2 linked regions of the Cryptosporangium aurantiacum genome follow. The protein of the gene in region 1 interacts with the protein of each later gene in a pairwise test. Links are inferred from orthologs where the notes say so. Each region holds a gene or a part of one and is shown on either strand. Other genes may lie near its edges. The genes, in order: BUB75_RS03580 and BUB75_RS17665.

Region 1 (10,508 bases):
GTGGTTCCGCACGGTGCCGGGGGAGAGCGAGACGCGGACCGCGATCTCCTCGATCGTCGCGCCGTCGGCGGCCAGCTCCAGCACGTCGGCCTCCCGCGGGGTGAGCGGGCTCTCCCCGGCGGCGATCGCGTCCGCAGCCAGCTCCGGGTCGACGTACCGGCCGCCGCCGGCCACCGTCCGGATCGCGGCCGCCAGCACCGAGCCGGACGACGTCTTCGGGAGGAACCCCCGCACGCCGATCTCGAGCGCACGCTTCAGGTAGCCGGGCCGTCCGTGGCTGGTCAGCACCATCGTGGCGCAGCCCGGGACGTCGGCGTGGATGCCCGCGGCCGCGGCCAGCCCGTCGGCGCCGGGCATCTGCAGATCGAGCACCGCGACGTCCGGCAGCTCCTTGCATGCCATCGCGATCGCCTCGGCCCCGGACGCCGCCTGCGCCACGATCAGCAGGTCGTCCTGCAGGTCGAGCAGCCCGGCGATCGCGCTGCGCACCAGGTTCTCGTCGTCGGCCAGCAGTACCCGGATCAAACCCGTGCCTCCTCGACCACCGCGTTGGCCGGGAGGTCCGCGCAGAGCACAAACACCCCGTCCCGCTGCTCGAACGTCAGCTCGCCGCCGAGCGGACGGAGCCGTTCGGCCAGCCCCGCCAGCCCGGATCCGTGGCCGAGTGGGCCGCTCGCGCCGTCGTTCTCGATGCGCACCCGCACGTTGCCGTCCTGTTCCCGTACCTCGATGCGGCACAGCGTCGCCGCCGAGTGCCGCACCACGTTCGTCACGCCCTCGCGCACCACCCACGCCGCCGCGGTCCGGACGTCGTCCGGCAGCGTGGCGACCTCGGCGCTGATCCGGCTGGTCACCCCGGCGGAACGCAGCAGCGCCGCCGACCCCTCGAGCTCGGTCCGCAGGTCGACCGCGCGGTATCCGCGCACGGCGGCCCGCACCTGCCGCAGCGATTCCTGGGCGATGTTCCGCGCCTCCTCGGCGCGTTCCGCGGCCTCCGGGCGGCCGCGCCGGGCCAGTTCGGCGGCGAGATCACTGGTCATCGCGATCGCCGAGAGGTCGCGCCCGACGATGTCGTGCAGGTCGCGGGCGAACCGCAGGCGCTCCTCGGCGACCGCGAGCTCGGCCCGCGTGCGGTCGGCGTCCGCGAGCCGCCGCACGACGTTGACCAGCCAGAGCGAGAGCTGCACCGCGGACGCCACCGCGACCAGGACGGCCAGCACGAAGAACGCGACCTCGAACATCAGGCCGGGCCCGTCGTGCCGGGCGTCGGACTGCAGCGCGATCGCGACCGCCACCACGGCGCCGACCGGCACGTAATAGCGGGCGCCCCAGCCGCCGAGCGGAGCGAGCCCGAACGCCGCGATCAGCACCAGGCCGGGCCCGCGGGCGTTCCCGATCGGCGCCAGGCTCACGATCAGCGCCCCGGCCAGCACGGCGCCGCCCCAGACCCAGTAGTCCCGGCGCCGCAGCGAGTGGCCGGTGACCAGACGGTCGAGCACGTACAGCACGACGACCGACACCGCCAGGACCACCGCGACCAGCGTCGTCCGCACCGGGCCGGTGATCTCGCCTGCCCGCGACGCCGGGATCGAGCCGACGACGAACGGCCCGACGGCGGCGAGCGGAAACATCGAGCACCGCGTGTAGAGCGTGACGCGCGCGACGTCGTCGGCCTCGCGCCACCATCGATGTAACGCCATGCGGCTCACCCCCAAGCCCAGATCATGCCCTGGGCGACCAGCGGAACGACGTCCGGATCAGTAGGACGCCCGCCGCGATCCAGGCCAGCAGGATCCCGGTCTGTCCGGCCGCGGAGACCCAGTCGACCGGGCCCAGCCAGCCGTCCCGCACCAGCTCGAGCACGGCGGCCAGCGGCGTGAACCCGCAGATCCGCTCGACGGCCGGCGGTAGCTCCTCCAGCGGAACCACCAGGCCGGCGCCGAACAGGCAGACCGCGAGCACCGGCAGGCTGGTGATCTGCACGGACTCCACGGTCCGGGAGATCACCGCGGTGAGCAGCGCGACGACCGCGAACACGGCCGCGCCGAGAAGCACCGCGAACAGCACGATGACCGGGTTGTGCGGAACCGGCAGGCCGAGCACCACCCCGCCGACGGCCGCGAACAGCAGGACCTGGACGAGCGCTACGACCGAGCCGGGCAGCGATGTCGCGGTCAGGATCTCGGCGTCGGAAGCCTCCCCGGTCCGCAGGCGCTGCAGCACACCCTCCTCGCGGCGCGCCACCGAACCGCTGAGCACGGTGTAGTAGACGACGAACAGCAGCACCATGCCGATGAACAGGCCGACCATGGTCGCGGCTTCGCTGTCGTCGGGCGCTCCACCGTCCCCGGCGGTGGCCAGCGCCCCGACCAGGCCGAGCGGCACCAGCAACGCGGTGAACAGCAGCGTCTTGTTGCGGCGCAGCAGCAGCACTTCGGCGCGCCCCAGCGAGTAGGTCCTGGCGATCATCGGACTCCCTCCAGCTCACGGTCAGCGGATTCTTCGCCGCGGGCCAGCGCCAGGAACGCGGTCTCCAGCGACGCGGGGGTGGCGCGCAGCTCGGGCAGCACGACGCCGGTGTCCTCGGCCCAGCACAGCACGCGGACGAGCGTCCGCTGCAGGGTGCCGGTGCGGACCACGACGTGCCTGCTGCTGACCTCGACGGCCTCGCCGTCGAGAACCCCGGCCGGCGGCCGGCCGGCCGCCGCACCCCAGCGGATCTCCGCGCGGTGGGTGGCGACGACCTCGTCGAGCGTGCCCTCGGCGACGATCCGGCCGCGGTGCAGGATCGCCAGCGAGTCCGAGAGCTCCTCGGCCTCCTCCAGGTGGTGCGTGGTGAGCAGCACCGCGGTGCCGTCGTCGACCAGCGCGCGGATCAGCGTCCAGACCTGGCGGCGGCTCTCCGCGTCGAGCCCGGTCGTGGGTTCGTCGAGCAGCAGCAGGTCGGGGCGCCCGAGCAGCGCGACCGCGAGGTCCAGCCGACGCCGTTCGCCACCGGAAAGGCTTTTGATCGGGACGTTCAGTCGGGCGCCGAGGTCGACGGATTCGATCGCCTCGGTGGCCGGCCGGGGTCGGCGCATCGTGCCCGACCACATCCGGACGGCCTCGGCGACGGTCAGCTCGCCGGGTAACCCGCCGGACTGCAGGACGACGCCGGTGCGGTGCCGGACGGCCCGGCGCTCCCGGATCGGGTCGTGGCCGAGCACCCGGACGGTGCCCGTGGTCGGGGATGCGAGCCCGGCGACGACGTCCATCGTGGAGGTCTTGCCTGCGCCGTTCGTGCCGAGCAGGCCGAACACGCCTCCGGGCCGGACCGTGAAGCTGATCCCGCGGACGGCCTCGGCACCGGATCGGTAGGTGCGGGTCAGTTCGCGGACCTCGACGGCGTTCACCGGGCGCCCTGCTTCCGGGCGGCGAGGCCCAGCCGCAGGGCCAGGTACAGGCCGAACACGACCGACAAGATCAGCATGAACTGCCGGTCGTCGACGATCGTCCAGACCACGCCGAGTAAGACGAGGCTGGACACGGTGACCGCCAGCTCACGGGGGACGGTGGGCGCCGACGTGAACGACATCAGGTCGGCGAGGTAGTTCGACAGCGCGTTGTTCGCCATGCCTCCAGCGTGGTGGCGCTCGGAGCGTCCGGACCGTGCGCCGATGCACGACGTTCCGGGAGCCGTTCACGCCTATCCCATGACGAATGTCATACCCGGTCGAGCGTGCTGCACGTCTTCGGATCGCCGCTGGAGTGGCCGGTGTTGAACCACTGCTCGCGCTGGGCGGCCGAGCCGTGCGTCCAGGTCTCGGGGTTCACCCGGCCACCGGACTGCTCTTGGATCCGGTCGTCGCCGACCGCTCCGGCGGCCTGGAGCGCGGACTTGATGTCTTCGGCCGAGACGCTCTCGACCAGGCTCTGCGCTCCGCCCGAGGCGTTCCGCGTCCACACCCCGGCGAAACAGTCGGCCTGCAGTTCCAGCGCGATCGAGTACTTGTTCTCGTTGCCGGGGTCCCGCTGCTGGAGGCGGCGGACCTCACTCTCGAACCCGGTGAGGTACTGGATGTGGTGGCCGAACTCGTGGGCCAGCACGTACGCCTGGGCGAACTCGCCGGGCGCGCCGAACCGCTGCGCCAGCTCGTCGTAGAACCCGAGGTCGATGTAAATGCGCTGGTCACCGGGGCAGTAGAACGGGCCGACCGCGGACGTGGCCTGACCGCACGCGGTGTTCACGCCCTGGGTGAAGAAGCGGAGCCGGGGGTCCGCGTACTGCGCGCCGAGCGCCTTGGTGCCCTCGGTGCTCCAGTAGTCGCGTAGATCGTCGAAGACCGCGACCTGGCGGCACTGGACCAGCTCGAACCGCTGGGCGTTGCTCACCGCGCACTCCTGCGCCAGGTTCGCCGAGCTGCTGGGCGCCGGGCTCGACGAGTCGTCGCCGAGCGTGTTGTACCCGAGCAGGGCCAGCACGACGGTGACGATCAGCCCCAGCGCGCCGCCGCCGACGACCATCGGGCCGCCGCTGAAGCCGCCTCCGCCGCCGCGCGCATCCTCAACCTTGGAGAGATCAAGATTGGCGTCCTCGTCGAAGTCCATCGCACGCACCGTCCGTCCCGTGCCCCGCCTTCCTGGGGGCGCGCCCGTCCGGTACCCGGCAGGCGACGGCGCCAACCCAGCGGCCGGAAAAGCGCTCCGCGCAGACGGGTAGACTGGCTACGTGCACTCGTAGACCGACCCTCGCCTGACCTGTTCCATTTCGGCCCGTCCGTCTGCGAGGAATTCCCCGTGATCACCGTTACCGGCTTGGAGCTGCGCGCCGGTGCGCGCATCCTGCTGTCCGACACCACGCTGCGGGTTCAGCCCGGCGACCGGATCGGCCTCGTCGGCCGCAACGGCGCGGGCAAGACCACCACGCTGAAGGTGCTGGCGGGCGAAGGGATGCCGTACGCCGGCGAGGTCTCGCGCCGGGGTGAGGTCGGTTACCTCCCGCAGGATCCGCGCACCGGCGACCTCGACGTCACCGCCCGCGACCGGGTGCTCTCCGCCCGCGGGCTGGACGTCCTGCTGCACGACATGGACAAGGTGCAGATCGCGATGGCCGAGGCCGCGACCGACGCCGACCGCGACAAGCTGGTCCGCCGGTACGGCCGGCTGGAGGACCAGTTCGCCGCGCTGGGCGGCTACGCCGCCGAGAGCGAGGCCGCCCGGATCTGCGCGAACCTGGGCCTGCCCGACCGGGTCCTCGCACAGCCGCTCCGGACGCTCTCCGGCGGTCAGCGCCGCCGCGTCGAGCTCGCCCGGATCCTGTTCTCCGACGCCGAGACGCTACTGCTCGACGAGCCGACGAACCACCTCGACGCCGACTCGATCACCTGGTTGCGCGACTACCTCAAGGGCCACAAGAGCGGCCTGATCGTGATCTCTCACGACGGCGACCTGCTGGACGCCGTCGTCAACAAGGTCTGGTACCTGGACGCCAACCGCGCCGAGGTCGACCAGTACAACCTGGGGTGGAAGGCCTACCACGCGCAGCGCGAGGCCGACGAGCGGCGGCGCAAGCGCGAGCGCGCGAACGCCGAGAAGAAGGCCGGCGCGCTGATGTCCCAGGCCGACAAGATGCGGGCGAAGGCCACCAAGGCGACCGCCGCGCAGAACATGGCCAAGCGCGCCGAGAAGCTGCTGGCCGGGCTCGCCGACGAGCGGGTCTCGGACAAGGTGGCGAAGGTGCGGTTCCCGACGCCTGCGCCGTGCGGCCGGACTCCGCTCACCGCGGAGGGCCTCTCGAAGAGCTACGGCTCGCTGGAGATCTTCACCGACGTCGACCTGGCCGTCGACCGGGGCACCCGGGTGGTCGTCCTCGGGCTGAACGGTGCCGGGAAGACGACGCTGCTGCGCCTGCTCTCCGGGATGGAGCAGCCCGACACCGGCGAGGTCGTGCCCGGTCACGGGCTCAAGCTCGGCTACTACGCCCAGGAGCACGAGACGCTGGACACCGAGCGGACCGTGCTGGAGAACGTCCGCGCGGCGGCGCCGGACAGCAGCGACGGTGAGCTGCGCCGGTTGCTCGGCGCGTTCCTGTTCTCCGGCGACGACGTGAACAAGCCGGCCGGGGTGCTCTCCGGTGGCGAGAAGACCCGGCTGGCGCTGGCCGGGCTGGTGAGCTCGTCCGCGAACGTGCTGCTGCTGGACGAGCCGACGAACAACCTCGACCCGGCGAGCCGGGCCCAGGTGCTCGACGCGCTCACCACGTACACCGGAGCGGTGGTCCTGGTGACGCACGACCCCGGAGCGGTCGAGGCGTTGAAGCCGGAGAAGGTGATCCTGCTGCCCGACGGGGTGGAGGACAACTGGTCCGACGACCTGATGGAGCTCGTCTCGCTGGCCTGACGCTCCGCGCCCCGCGTACGAACAAAATCGGCGGGAGAGCCCCCTGGGCTCTCCCGCCGATCGTCGTTTCCGCGGGTCTTACGGCGTCGTCGCCGCGCCGCCCGCGGCGGTGCCTGGCGCTTCCGCGGTCGGAGCGGTCGTCGGCGCCGTCGTCGGGGCGGTCGTGGTCGGGGCCGTCGTCGGCGCCGCGGTGGTCGGTGCGGTCGTCGGCGCGGTGGTCGGAGCCGCCGTCGTGGGCGCCGTGGTCGGAGCCTTCGTCGGGGCCTTCGTCGCGCCGGCGGACGGCTTGGCCGTCGCGGTGGCGCTCGGGGCCGGTGCGGTGACACTGTCCGTAGTGGCCTGATCACCGGACTGTGCCGCTGCGGTGTCGCGGGACAGGTTGCCGGTGTCCGACGCGGAGTCCGAGCTCGCCGCACCGGCGCTGGGCGCCGTGCGGGTGGCGGCGGCCTTGTCTCCGGCCGGGAACAGCGTGTCCAGGCCGACCGAGGAGCCGGTGAACAAGCTGATGGCCAGCAGTCCGGTGTAGAGCAAGCAGCACGCGGAGACGAAGCCGGCGACGATCCGGACCAGGCGTCGGCGGCGTCCGGTCGTGTCGACAAAAACCGGCGAGCGCGAGGTCAGCACGTCATCGCCGAGAGGTTCGAGACTCTGCGTGATGTCGGAGGGGGCGACAGTGTTCACGCTTCGAGACTAAAGACCCACGGGTGCAGCCTTACCTCACGCTCAGTTAGCTCCATTTCCGGTTCTATCCGGACAGACGGGGGTGCGAATTCCCGGTAAGTCCGGACAAACCCGAGATGGCGCAACGACTTCGACTATCAGGTAACTCACAGTGAGAGCGTGTCGGACATCGGACGAAGTATCTGAGCGTGACTATGCAAATGCGACTAGTAGCGTTCGCTGGTCAGGACGCCCAGGGGAACAGGGTGTCCAGGAGGCCGTCGAGGGCGTTGCCGCTCGGCGAAGGGCTCGGCGCCGCGGCGGACGGCGTCGGCGCGGGAGGGTTGCTGGGGGCGGCGGAGGGCCGAGTGCTCGCGGCCGGGGCGGAGCGCGTCGACCGAGGGGTGGCGGCGGGTGCGCTGCCGGTGGCTCGTGCCGCCGGTCCGGTGTCGACGGTCGCGGCCGCGGAGCGGGAGAGTTCGGCCCGGGCGGTGGCGACCGGGGCGCCGGTGGCCGGCGGCGACTGTTTGCCGCCCGGACGTAACTCCGGGGAAGCGTGTGACTGTGCCCCGTGACCGCCGAGCATGCTGACGACGAGGATCGTGGCGTACGTCAGGCCGGCGAGGCTGACCAGCCAGAGTGCTGCCCGCAGGCGGCGCCGACGGCGGCCGGTCGTATCGAGGAACACGGGGAGTTCTGCATCAGCGACCCTGTGTAATAGTTGCGTGTCGTCGGTGCTGTTCGCGGCGTCCGAATCGGAGCGTGTGTCGACCGGAGGCGGGTCCGGCGTCTCGGCGGGGGCGTCATCCGGGGGCGTGAGACCGTCGCTGGCGGGCTCGCCGACCGGATCCGGGGTATCACCCTGCGATTCCGCCTGCGGCGGCTCTGCGGCCGCGGGCTCGGGAATCTCGCCGTCCTCGCCCGCCCTGGTGATCGAGGGAGTCCAGAACGCGGGAGTGACGCCTGTGGTGTCGTCGGTAGGGACGAGAGGCATGCACACAGGCTAAAGGGAACGGGACGGCGCTAACCATCCCTGTAAACTGAAATGTCCTACTTCAACACTGGTCCTCCTGGGGGCAATCCTCGTGCCCCCAGGAAGGGCACCCCGGTGTACGCAGTTAGGGCCCCGGGCTCACGCTGCCGCCGGTCGGCCCGGCGGTGGGCTGCGTGGGGTTACCGGTGGGCTCCGGGTCGTCGGACGGCTCCGGCTCGCGCGTCCGCGTCGGACGCGGCGTCGGGGCGGGCTCGTCGTCGTCCGGGGCTGCCGCCGACCGGGTCGGATTGGTCACCTGCGGCCCTCGGCTGGATTCCGGGGCCGGGTCGCCGACCGCTCTCTCCGACGGGCTCGCGGACGCCGACGCCGACGGCGACTCCGACTTCGCCGGGGGAGCTTCGGTCTTCTTGTCCTCTTTCTTCTCGTCGATGATCGCGCCGCGCATGACCCCAGGCCCGGCGGTCAGGCTGACGATGATGCCGATCAGGAACAGCAGCGCGATGATGCCGACCAGGCGGAACAGGATCTTGAGCCGCTTCTGGCGCTTGCCGCTGCTGTCGACGAAAACCGGTCGCCCGAGGTCGTCGGGGCGGGTGAAGAGCTGGGTGGCCTGGTCGTCGCTGCCCGCGGGCATGCCGGGGACGTCGATCCGCGGCAGATCCTCCGGGCGCCGGATCATCTGCGTCGCAGCGTCATCCGGGCCGCCGACCCGGGTCGCGGCGACGCCGGGCGGACCGCCGGCCGCACCGGACGACGGCCGCGGTACGAACATCTGGGTCTGCTCGTTGTCCTGGTCACGCAGGGCGCGGTCGAGCGGTGAGCGGTCGGTCGCCTTGGGTAACACCATCGTGGACTCGGTGTCCACCGCCGGCGGAATCGGCACGTCCCGGCGCGGCGGCGGACCGTCGGCCGGGGTACGGGCCGCGGGGATGATCCGCGTCTCGGCGCCGGGCGACCCCTCACGGTTGTCGCGGCGACCCAGCGCGGGCAGGCCCAGTTCCTCGGGCCGGACCCGGCGAGTCTCCTGGCCGGGCTCCTCGTCGTAGCCGCCCCGGCGGTCATAGCCCGCCCGGTCGTCGTGCCCGCCGTCGCCTCGACGGCCCTCCGGACGCCGGTCGCCGTACCCGCCGCGGTCGTCGTACCCGCCACGCTCGTCGTACCCGCTCCGGTCGCGGTAGCCGCTCCGGTCGTCGTTTGCCATCCGGTTGTCGTACCCACCGCGGTCGTCATAACCACGTCGGTCGTCGTATCCGGCCGCGCCGTTGTAGCCGGGGGCCCCGTCGTATCCGGCCGCGCCGTTGTAGCCGGGGGCCCCGTCGTAGCCGGGGGCCCCGTCGTATCCGGGAGCCCCGTCGTATCCAGGAGCCCCGTCGTATCCGGCACCGTTGTAGCCGCGGCGCGAGCGGTCGTCGTACCCGCGCCGGTCGTCCTGCCCGCGCCGGTCGTCCCGACCCGCGCGCTCGTCGTAGCCGCCGCGCTCGTCGTACCGGTCGGGTCGCCGCTCGTCGTACCGGCGGTTGTCGTCGTATCCGTTGTACCCGCCGCGGTCGTCGTAGTCGTCGAACGAACCGCGGTGCGCGCCGTCGTCCTCGTACCGACCGCGGGGCTCCGGCGGCCGCGTCCTCGATGGCTCCGGGGAGGGGTGGTGGCCACGCTCGGCCTCGGTGGAGCGGGGCCGACGGTAGGTCGCCGCGTCAGGGTCCGCGCCGCGCGGAGGGTCGTACGTCCCGCCGTTCGGGCGGGCGTCGTCATACCGGTAGCCGGAAGCCATGGCTTTCAGGGTAAGGCGTGCCGGGAGTGACCCACGATCTGGAGGTGAAGGTTCCATCCGTTCGGCCCGGTTGTTGCCAACGTTCGGTACATCACAGCGGTGCGTAGGCTCGTCCGGTACGGACCGAATCCGGAGGGGGCGACGATGCCGATGGAGCCGGAGAGCACTCCGATGACCAGGGGCGATACCGACGCGGACGGTGCCGGGCCGCGGCTGCGCCGCGATCAGCCGGGGCTACTCACCGTTGCGGTCGGCCCGGTCGGTCGGTTCGACGACAGGGCAGTCCGGACGCTGAGCGGGCTGGCACGAATCGGACGCGAACTGACCGGCGACATCCGGGTGGTCGTCCTCGAACTCGCCGAAAGTAACGCGTCCACTACCGACAGTGCATCCGGGGAGGATCGCGACCCGGTTCTGGCCGGTTACCAAGAGGGGGTGGCCTGGCTCCGGCGGGCAGACGTCGTCTCGGTGGCCACCGCACGGGGCCCGCTCACCGGCGTCGCCGTGGAACTCGCGCTCTGCTGCGACCTGCGGCTGCTCGGCGTCGAGGCGTCGCTCACGCTGACCGGAGCGCGCACCGGGGGCGCGCCGCTGCTCGGGGCCACCGGCCGGCTGGTCGACCTGGTCGGTGCCGCACGGGCGACCGAGCTCTGCCTCACCGGGCGAACCGTCGGCGCGGCCGAGGCCGAGCGGATCGGGCTCGTC
Region 2 (6,263 bases), on another replicon or contig:
GCTCGTCCTGCTCGTCTACGGCGTCCTCACCACCGCCTACGGAACGCTGATCACGGCGGCGCGCGACGTCAGCTGACACGCCGCGAGCACTGAACCGATTCGGCTGGGCGGGACCCCTGAGAACCGAGTGTCGTGTTGCACTCGAAATCCCTTCCGCTGACCGGGCGCGCTCAGCACTCAATAGCGCTGCGGCGTAGCCTGGTCAGTTGCGGCGGCGGGGTTACCGTGCCGTGGGTGGGCTCCTCCGGAACCCCCTCGAAAACGAACGAACCGTACGCACGAGTAGCTGAGAAGAAGGCGAACACGCGGCCGTGTCGACGCAGAGCAGCACCTCAACGCAGACCGAGGATTCCCTGGCGGCCTTCGGGGCCAACGAATGGGTGGTCGAGGAGATCTACCAGCAGTATCTCGCCGACCCTGCCAGCGTCGATCCGGCCTGGCACGAGTTCTTCGCCGATTACAAGCCCACCGGCGCGGGCAGCCCGAGCGGTCCGGCCACGACCGAGAACAGCACCGCCCCGGCGGCGGACCGTGCGGACGGGCGGGCCGGCGGCTCCACGTCCTCGTCGAACGGTGGGGCACCGTCCCCGGCGACGCTCGCGAGCAAGGCCGCGCCGAAGCCCGCGCCTCCCAAGCCTGCCCCGAAGCCCGGGCCGGCCGCGTCGGCGGCTGCGAAGCCCGCGCCTCCCAAGCCCGGCCCGGCCAAGCCGGCCCCCGCGAAGCCCGCCCCGGCCCCTGCTCCGGCCGCCAAGGCTGCGGAGCCGAAGGCCGCCGAGCCGGAGAAGACCGGCCCCTCCACCAAGCCGATCCGCGGCGCTGCCGCGCGGATCGTCCAGAACATGGAGGCGTCGCTCGAGGTCCCGACCGCCACCAGCGTGCGGGCGGTCCCGGCGAAGCTGGTGGCTGACAACCGGATCGTCATCAACTCCAACCTGGCCCGCTCGCGGGGCGGGAAGGTCAGCTTCACGCACCTGATCGGCTGGGCCCAGGTCAAGGCCGTGATGTCCCACCCGGAGATGAACAACTCCTACACCGAGGTGGACGGTAAGCCGGCGCTGCTCGTGCCCGACCACGTCAACCTCGGGCTCGCGATCGACCTGCAGCAGAAGGACGGCAGCCGCTCGCTCGTCGTCGCCAGCATCAAGAAGTGCGAGACGCTCGACTTCTCGCAATTCTGGCAGGCCTACGAGGACATCGTCCGCCGCGCCCGGAACGGCAAGCTGACCACCGACGACTTCGCCGGGACCACGATCAGCCTGACCAACCCCGGCGGCATCGGCACCGTCCACTCGATGCCGCGGCTCACCAAGGGCCAGGGCACGATCCTCGGCGTTGGCGCGATGGAGTACCCGGCCGAGTTCTCCGGTCTGTCCGAGGAGCAGCTGGCGAACAGCGCGATCAGCAAGGTCATCACGCTGACCAGCACCTACGACCACCGGATCATCCAGGGCGCGCAGTCCGGCGAGTTCCTCAAGCGGATCCACCAGCTGCTGCTCGGCGCCGACGGCTTCTACGACGAGATCTTCGCGTCGCTGCGCATCCCGTACGAGCCGGTCCGCTGGGTCCGCGACGTCACGACGATGCACGAGGGCGAGATCGACAAGACCTCGCGCATCCTCGAGCTGATCCACTCCTACCGGGTCCGCGGCCACCTGATGGCCGACACCGACCCGCTGGAGTACCGCCAGCGCCGCCACGCCGACCTCGACATCCTCGAGCACGGCCTGACGCTGTGGGACCTCGACCGCACGTTCCCGGTCGGTGGCTTCTCCGGCCAGCGGACGATGAAGCTGCGCGAGATCCTCGGTGTGCTGCGTGACTCGTACTGCCGTCGGATCGGCGTCGAGTACATGCACATCCAGGAGCCGGTCGAGCGGGCCTGGATCGCGAAGCGGGTCGAGGTCAAGCACTCCAAGCCCGACCCCGAGACACAGAAGCGCATCCTGGCCAAGCTGAACGAGGCCGAGGCGTTCGAGACGTTCCTGCAGACGAAGTTCGTGGGGCAGAAGCGGTTCTCGCTCGAGGGCGCCGAGGCCGTGATCCCGCTGCTGGACGAGGTGCTCCAGGCGTCGGCCGAGGACGACATGGACGAGCTCGTCATCGGCATGGCGCACCGCGGCCGGCTGAACGTGCTGACGAACATCGTCGGCAAGCCGTACGAGAAGGTGTTCAACGAGTTCGAGGGCAACATGGACCCGGAGTCCACCCAGGGCTCCGGCGACGTGAAGTACCACCTGGGCGCGGAGTCGAAGTACACGACCCCGGACGGCCAGCACACGATCAAGGTCTCGCTGACCAGCAACCCGAGCCACCTCGAGGCGGTCAACCCGGTCCTTGAGGGCATCGTCAGGGCCAAGCAGGACCTGCTCGACAAGGGTCTCGAGGGCTACACGGTGCTGCCGGTGCTGCTGCACGGCGACGCCGCGTTCGCCGGCCAGGGCGTGGTCGCCGAGACGCTGAACCTCTCCCAGCTGCGCGGATACCGCACCGGTGGCACCGTGCACGTCGTCGTCAACAATCAGGTCGGTTTCACCACCGCCCCGGCCTACTCCCGGTCGAGCTTCTACTCGACCGACGTGGCCCGGATGATCCAGGCGCCGATCTTCCACGTGAACGGCGACGACCCGGAGGCCTGCGTCCGCGTGGCGCGGCTGGCGTTCGAGTACCGGCAGGCGTTCCACAAGGACGTCGTCATCGACCTGGTCTGCTACCGGCGCCGGGGGCACAACGAGGGGGACGACCCCTCGATGAGCAACCCGGAGATGTACGCGATCATCGACAACAAGCGCAGCGTCCGGAAGCTCTACACCGAGGCCCTGATCGGGCGCGGCGACATCACGGTCGAGGAGGCCGAGGAAGCCCTCAAGGACTTCCAGGGCAAGCTCGAGCAGGTCTTCCGCGCGACGAAGGACTCCACGCAGACGTCGCGCCGGGAGCCGAAGCTGCAGCCGAACCCGTCCGAGCAGATCGTCGACACCGCGGTGCCGCTCGACCTGCTCCACCGGGTCGGCGACGCGCACGTGAGCTACCCCGAGGGCTTCCACCCGCACCCGCGGGTCAAGCCGCTCATGGAGAAGCGCCAGAAGATGACCCGCGAGGGCAACATCGACTGGGCGTTCGGCGAGATCCTCGCGCTCGGCACGCTGGTGGCGCAGGGCAAGGTCGTCCGGCTGGCCGGTCAGGACTCCCGCCGCGGCACGTTCGTCCAGCGGCACTCGGTGCTCATCGACAAGGAGAACGGCTCGGAGTTCACGCCGCTCGACCTGCTCGGTGCGCGGAACGACCAGGGCACCGGCCGGTTCTTCGTGCACGACTCACTGCTGTCGGAGTACGCGGCGATGGGCTTCGAGTACGGCTACTCGCTGGCTCAGCCGGACGCGCTGGTGCTGTGGGAGGCGCAGTTCGGCGACTTCGTCAACGGCGCCCAGACCGTGATCGACGAGTTCGTGTCCTCGGGTGAGGCGAAGTGGGGCCAGCGGTCGAACGTCGGCCTGCTGCTGCCGCACGGCCAGGAGGGCCAGGGCCCGGACCACTCGTCCGGCCGCATCGAGCGCTTCCTGCAGATGTGCGCGGAAGACAACATGACGGTCGTCGACTGCACGACGCCGGCGAACTGGTTCCACCTGCTCCGCCGGCAGGCGCTGTCGGGCATCCACCGCCCGCTGGTCGCGTTCACGCCGAAGTCGCTGCTGCGGCACCGGGCCGCGGTCTCGCCGCTGGAGGAGTTCACCGAGGGCAGCCGCTTCCAGCCGGTCATCGACGACCCGGGGGTGGACGGCGTCAAGCCCGACCCGGCCAAGGTCAAGCGCGTGCTGCTCTGCTCCGGCAAGGTCTACTACGACCTGGCCGCGGCGCGGGCGCAGCGCAAGCTCGACGACGTCGCGATCATCCGGCTGGAGCAGCTCTACCCGCTGCCGGTCAACGAGGCGCGGGCGGCGCTGGACCGCTACTCGAACGCCGAGGACCACGTGTGGGTGCAGGAGGAGCCGGCGAACCAGGGCGCCTGGAGCTTCGTCGCGCTGAACCTGCTGGAGCAGCTCGAGGGCATCCGGCTGCGTCGGGTCTCGCGCAAGGCCGCCGCGTCGCCGGCCGTCGGGTCGAGCAAGGTGCACGAGCAGGAGCAGAAGGCCCTCATCGAGGCCGCGCTACCCACCAAGGGCTGAGCGTGTACTTCACCGACAAGGGCATCGAGGAGCTGGCTGAGCGTCGCGGCGAGGAGACCGTGACGCTCGGCTGGCTCGCCGAGCAGCTCCGCGACTTCGTCGACCTCAACCCCGAGTTCGAGACCCCCGTCGAGCGGCTCGCGACGTACCTCGCGCGGTCCGACGAGGACGACGAATAACCGGATGCGTTCCTGGTCCGCATCGGCCGCCGCACTCGCCCTGAGTTTCGCTCTCGGCGGGTGCGGCGTTTTAGGGTCCGACGCCGAGGATTCCCCGGCCACGGCGTCTCCGGCACCCTCGGCGACCGAGACGCGCGAGGGCCGGTTACTGACCGCGGACGAGGCGGAGGGTGTGCTTCCGTCCGTCCACGAGATCGGGGGCACCGGGTGGACCACCGATCCCGGGCGGCCGCGCACCACCACCGGTAGCGGACGTCCTTCGGCTTACGTCAGCGGCACGTCGGCCGACCCGCCGGTGTGCCTGCCGCTGCTCGATCCGGAGGTCGACCGGAACCGGCGGCTGGCGGCGGTCGAGTCCGAGGTCTCGTTCTCGAAGACGACCGCGACCGGTACTCGGACGACGGTCACGTTCATCGTCGAATCCTGGCGGAACGCCGCGGACACCGTCCGGCCGTCGGAGGCTGACGTGCTGGCCGGTCAGTGCGGCTCGTTCACCGGCCGGGACTCGAGCGGGACGTTCCAGGTGACGGCCGCCCAGATGCGCCCGTTACCGCTCGGCCGCGAGCAGTGCGCGTTCCGGCTGACGCTGACGGTGAAGGGCGTGCCCGTCCACGTCACGACGTTCGAGGCGAAGATCGACCGGAACGTGATCACGATGATCCATGTCGGCACGGAGTTCGAGGACCCGCTGGAGACCTACTGGCCGACGCTGGAGAGGCTGCGCGGGCGGCTGGCCGCCTGACTCCGGCCCAGCGATTTTGGGCACCGAGCACAAGTGGTTGCAGGATGCTGCGCAATCACCAATGGCAGGGTCCACTATGGTGCGCCGACATGTTCACTCGAACGAGTTTGTTGATCGCCGCCGCGGTTGCCCTGAGCGCCGCGCTGGCCGGATGCGGAAGCGAGAACGACAGCGCGGACACCGCCGACAAGCCGGCGACCTCCGCGTCCCCGACGGGTGGTGCTGAGAAGCCCGAGGGCCGCCTGCTGACCGCCGCCGACGCGAAGGCGGCACTCCCCGCGATCTCCGAGCTGCCCGGCAGCGGCTGGACGACCGCCCCCGCCTCCACCGAAACCACCGAACCCAAGGTGACGCCGGAGAAGTGCTCCCCGGTGATGAACGAGATCTCCACCGACTACACCGGCTACAAGTCGAAGCTGGCAGCCAGGGAGAACATCACGTTCACGAACGAGGCCGCCGGCCAGACCGAGCTGCTGTTCGAGGTGGCCTCCTGGACCAACGAGGCCGACAGCCAACTGCCGCTCACCGCGGCGCAGCTCGTCGAAAACTGCAAGACGTTCTCCGCCACCGAGGAGGGCCTGACGCTGGAGTTCACCGCCGAGACGCTTACGCCGCTGCAGATCGGTGAGCAGCAGGCCGCGGTGCGGCTCGCGGCCGAATTCCAGGGCACCAAGATCTACCTGACGGTCTTCGAGGCGAGGATCGGCCACAACCTGATCAGCATGGTCCAGACCAGCCCCGACCCCACCGACAAGTCGAACGAGTACAAGCCCCTGGTCGAGTCGATCGTGACGGACCTGCAGAAGACCGCCTGACACTCGCTACCGACCGCTGTCGACCGTGGAGCCCGCCGGTGTACGCCGACGGGCTCCACTGATTGCCGGACCCTGTGTCACTCCTGTGAGAGCAGACCACTACCGTGACTGAGTGTTCACTCGCACCAGCGTGTTCGTAGCCACCGTCTGCGCCTTGACTCTCGCACTCACGGGATGCAGCGACGACTCCGACTCCGCCACGAAACCCGCCGCCGTCGACCAGCCGGCGCCCTCCGCGTCGCCCAGCCCGTCCGAAGCCCCCGAGGCCCGGCTGCTCACCGCCGCCGAGGCCAAAGCCGCGCTTCCCGCCCTGACCGACCTGCCCGGCAGCGGCTGGAAGGCGACTCCGGTGCCCGCTGAGGAC

The links.
Region 2: the proteins of BUB75_RS03580 (region 1) and BUB75_RS17665 interact in binary tests that used the Escherichia coli proteins (3 or more experiments, as listed by UniProt). The link is inferred for Cryptosporangium aurantiacum from one-to-one orthologs.

Annotation. Positions count from the first base shown.
Region 1 is NZ_FRCS01000001.1:819,459-829,966, forward strand. Bases 4,238-7,077 are described here. They hold BUB75_RS03580 (ABC-F family ATP-binding cassette domain-containing protein), read left to right. Parts: upstream 4,238-4,776; coding sequence 4,777-6,378; downstream 6,379-7,077. Other genes in these bases: ypfJ (KPN_02809 family neutral zinc metallopeptidase), read right to left, coding at 4,238-4,587; BUB75_RS46055 (hypothetical protein), read right to left, coding at 6,457-7,059. Outside these bases: BUB75_RS03550 (response regulator transcription factor), read right to left, coding at 1-525; BUB75_RS03555 (sensor histidine kinase), read right to left, coding at 522-1,700; BUB75_RS03560 (ABC transporter permease), read right to left, coding at 1,723-2,469; BUB75_RS03565 (ABC transporter ATP-binding protein), read right to left, coding at 2,466-3,392; BUB75_RS03570 (hypothetical protein), read right to left, coding at 3,389-3,613; more of ypfJ, read right to left, coding at 3,703-4,237; BUB75_RS03590 (hypothetical protein), read right to left, coding at 7,283-8,032; BUB75_RS46060 (hypothetical protein), read right to left, coding at 8,157-9,803; BUB75_RS03600 (enoyl-CoA hydratase/isomerase family protein), read left to right, coding at 9,975-10,508. UniProt on the Escherichia coli protein: Genetic data indicate it may be involved in ribosome assembly or function.
Region 2 is NZ_FRCS01000005.1:28,473-34,735, forward strand. What follows is about bases 1-4,363. They hold BUB75_RS17665 (multifunctional oxoglutarate decarboxylase/oxoglutarate dehydrogenase thiamine pyrophosphate-binding subunit/dihydrolipoyllysine-residue succinyltransferase subunit), read left to right. Parts: upstream 1-311; coding sequence 312-4,163; downstream 4,164-4,363. Other genes in these bases: BUB75_RS17660 (ABC transporter permease), read left to right, coding at 1-76; BUB75_RS46280 (DUF6104 family protein), read left to right, coding at 4,166-4,342; BUB75_RS17670 (hypothetical protein), read left to right, coding at 4,347-4,363. Also shown: more of BUB75_RS17670, read left to right, coding at 4,364-5,084; BUB75_RS17675 (hypothetical protein), read left to right, coding at 5,174-5,899; BUB75_RS17680 (hypothetical protein), read left to right, coding at 6,054-6,263. UniProt on the Escherichia coli protein: E1 component of the 2-oxoglutarate dehydrogenase (OGDH) complex which catalyzes the decarboxylation of 2-oxoglutarate, the first step in the conversion of 2-oxoglutarate to succinyl-CoA and CO(2).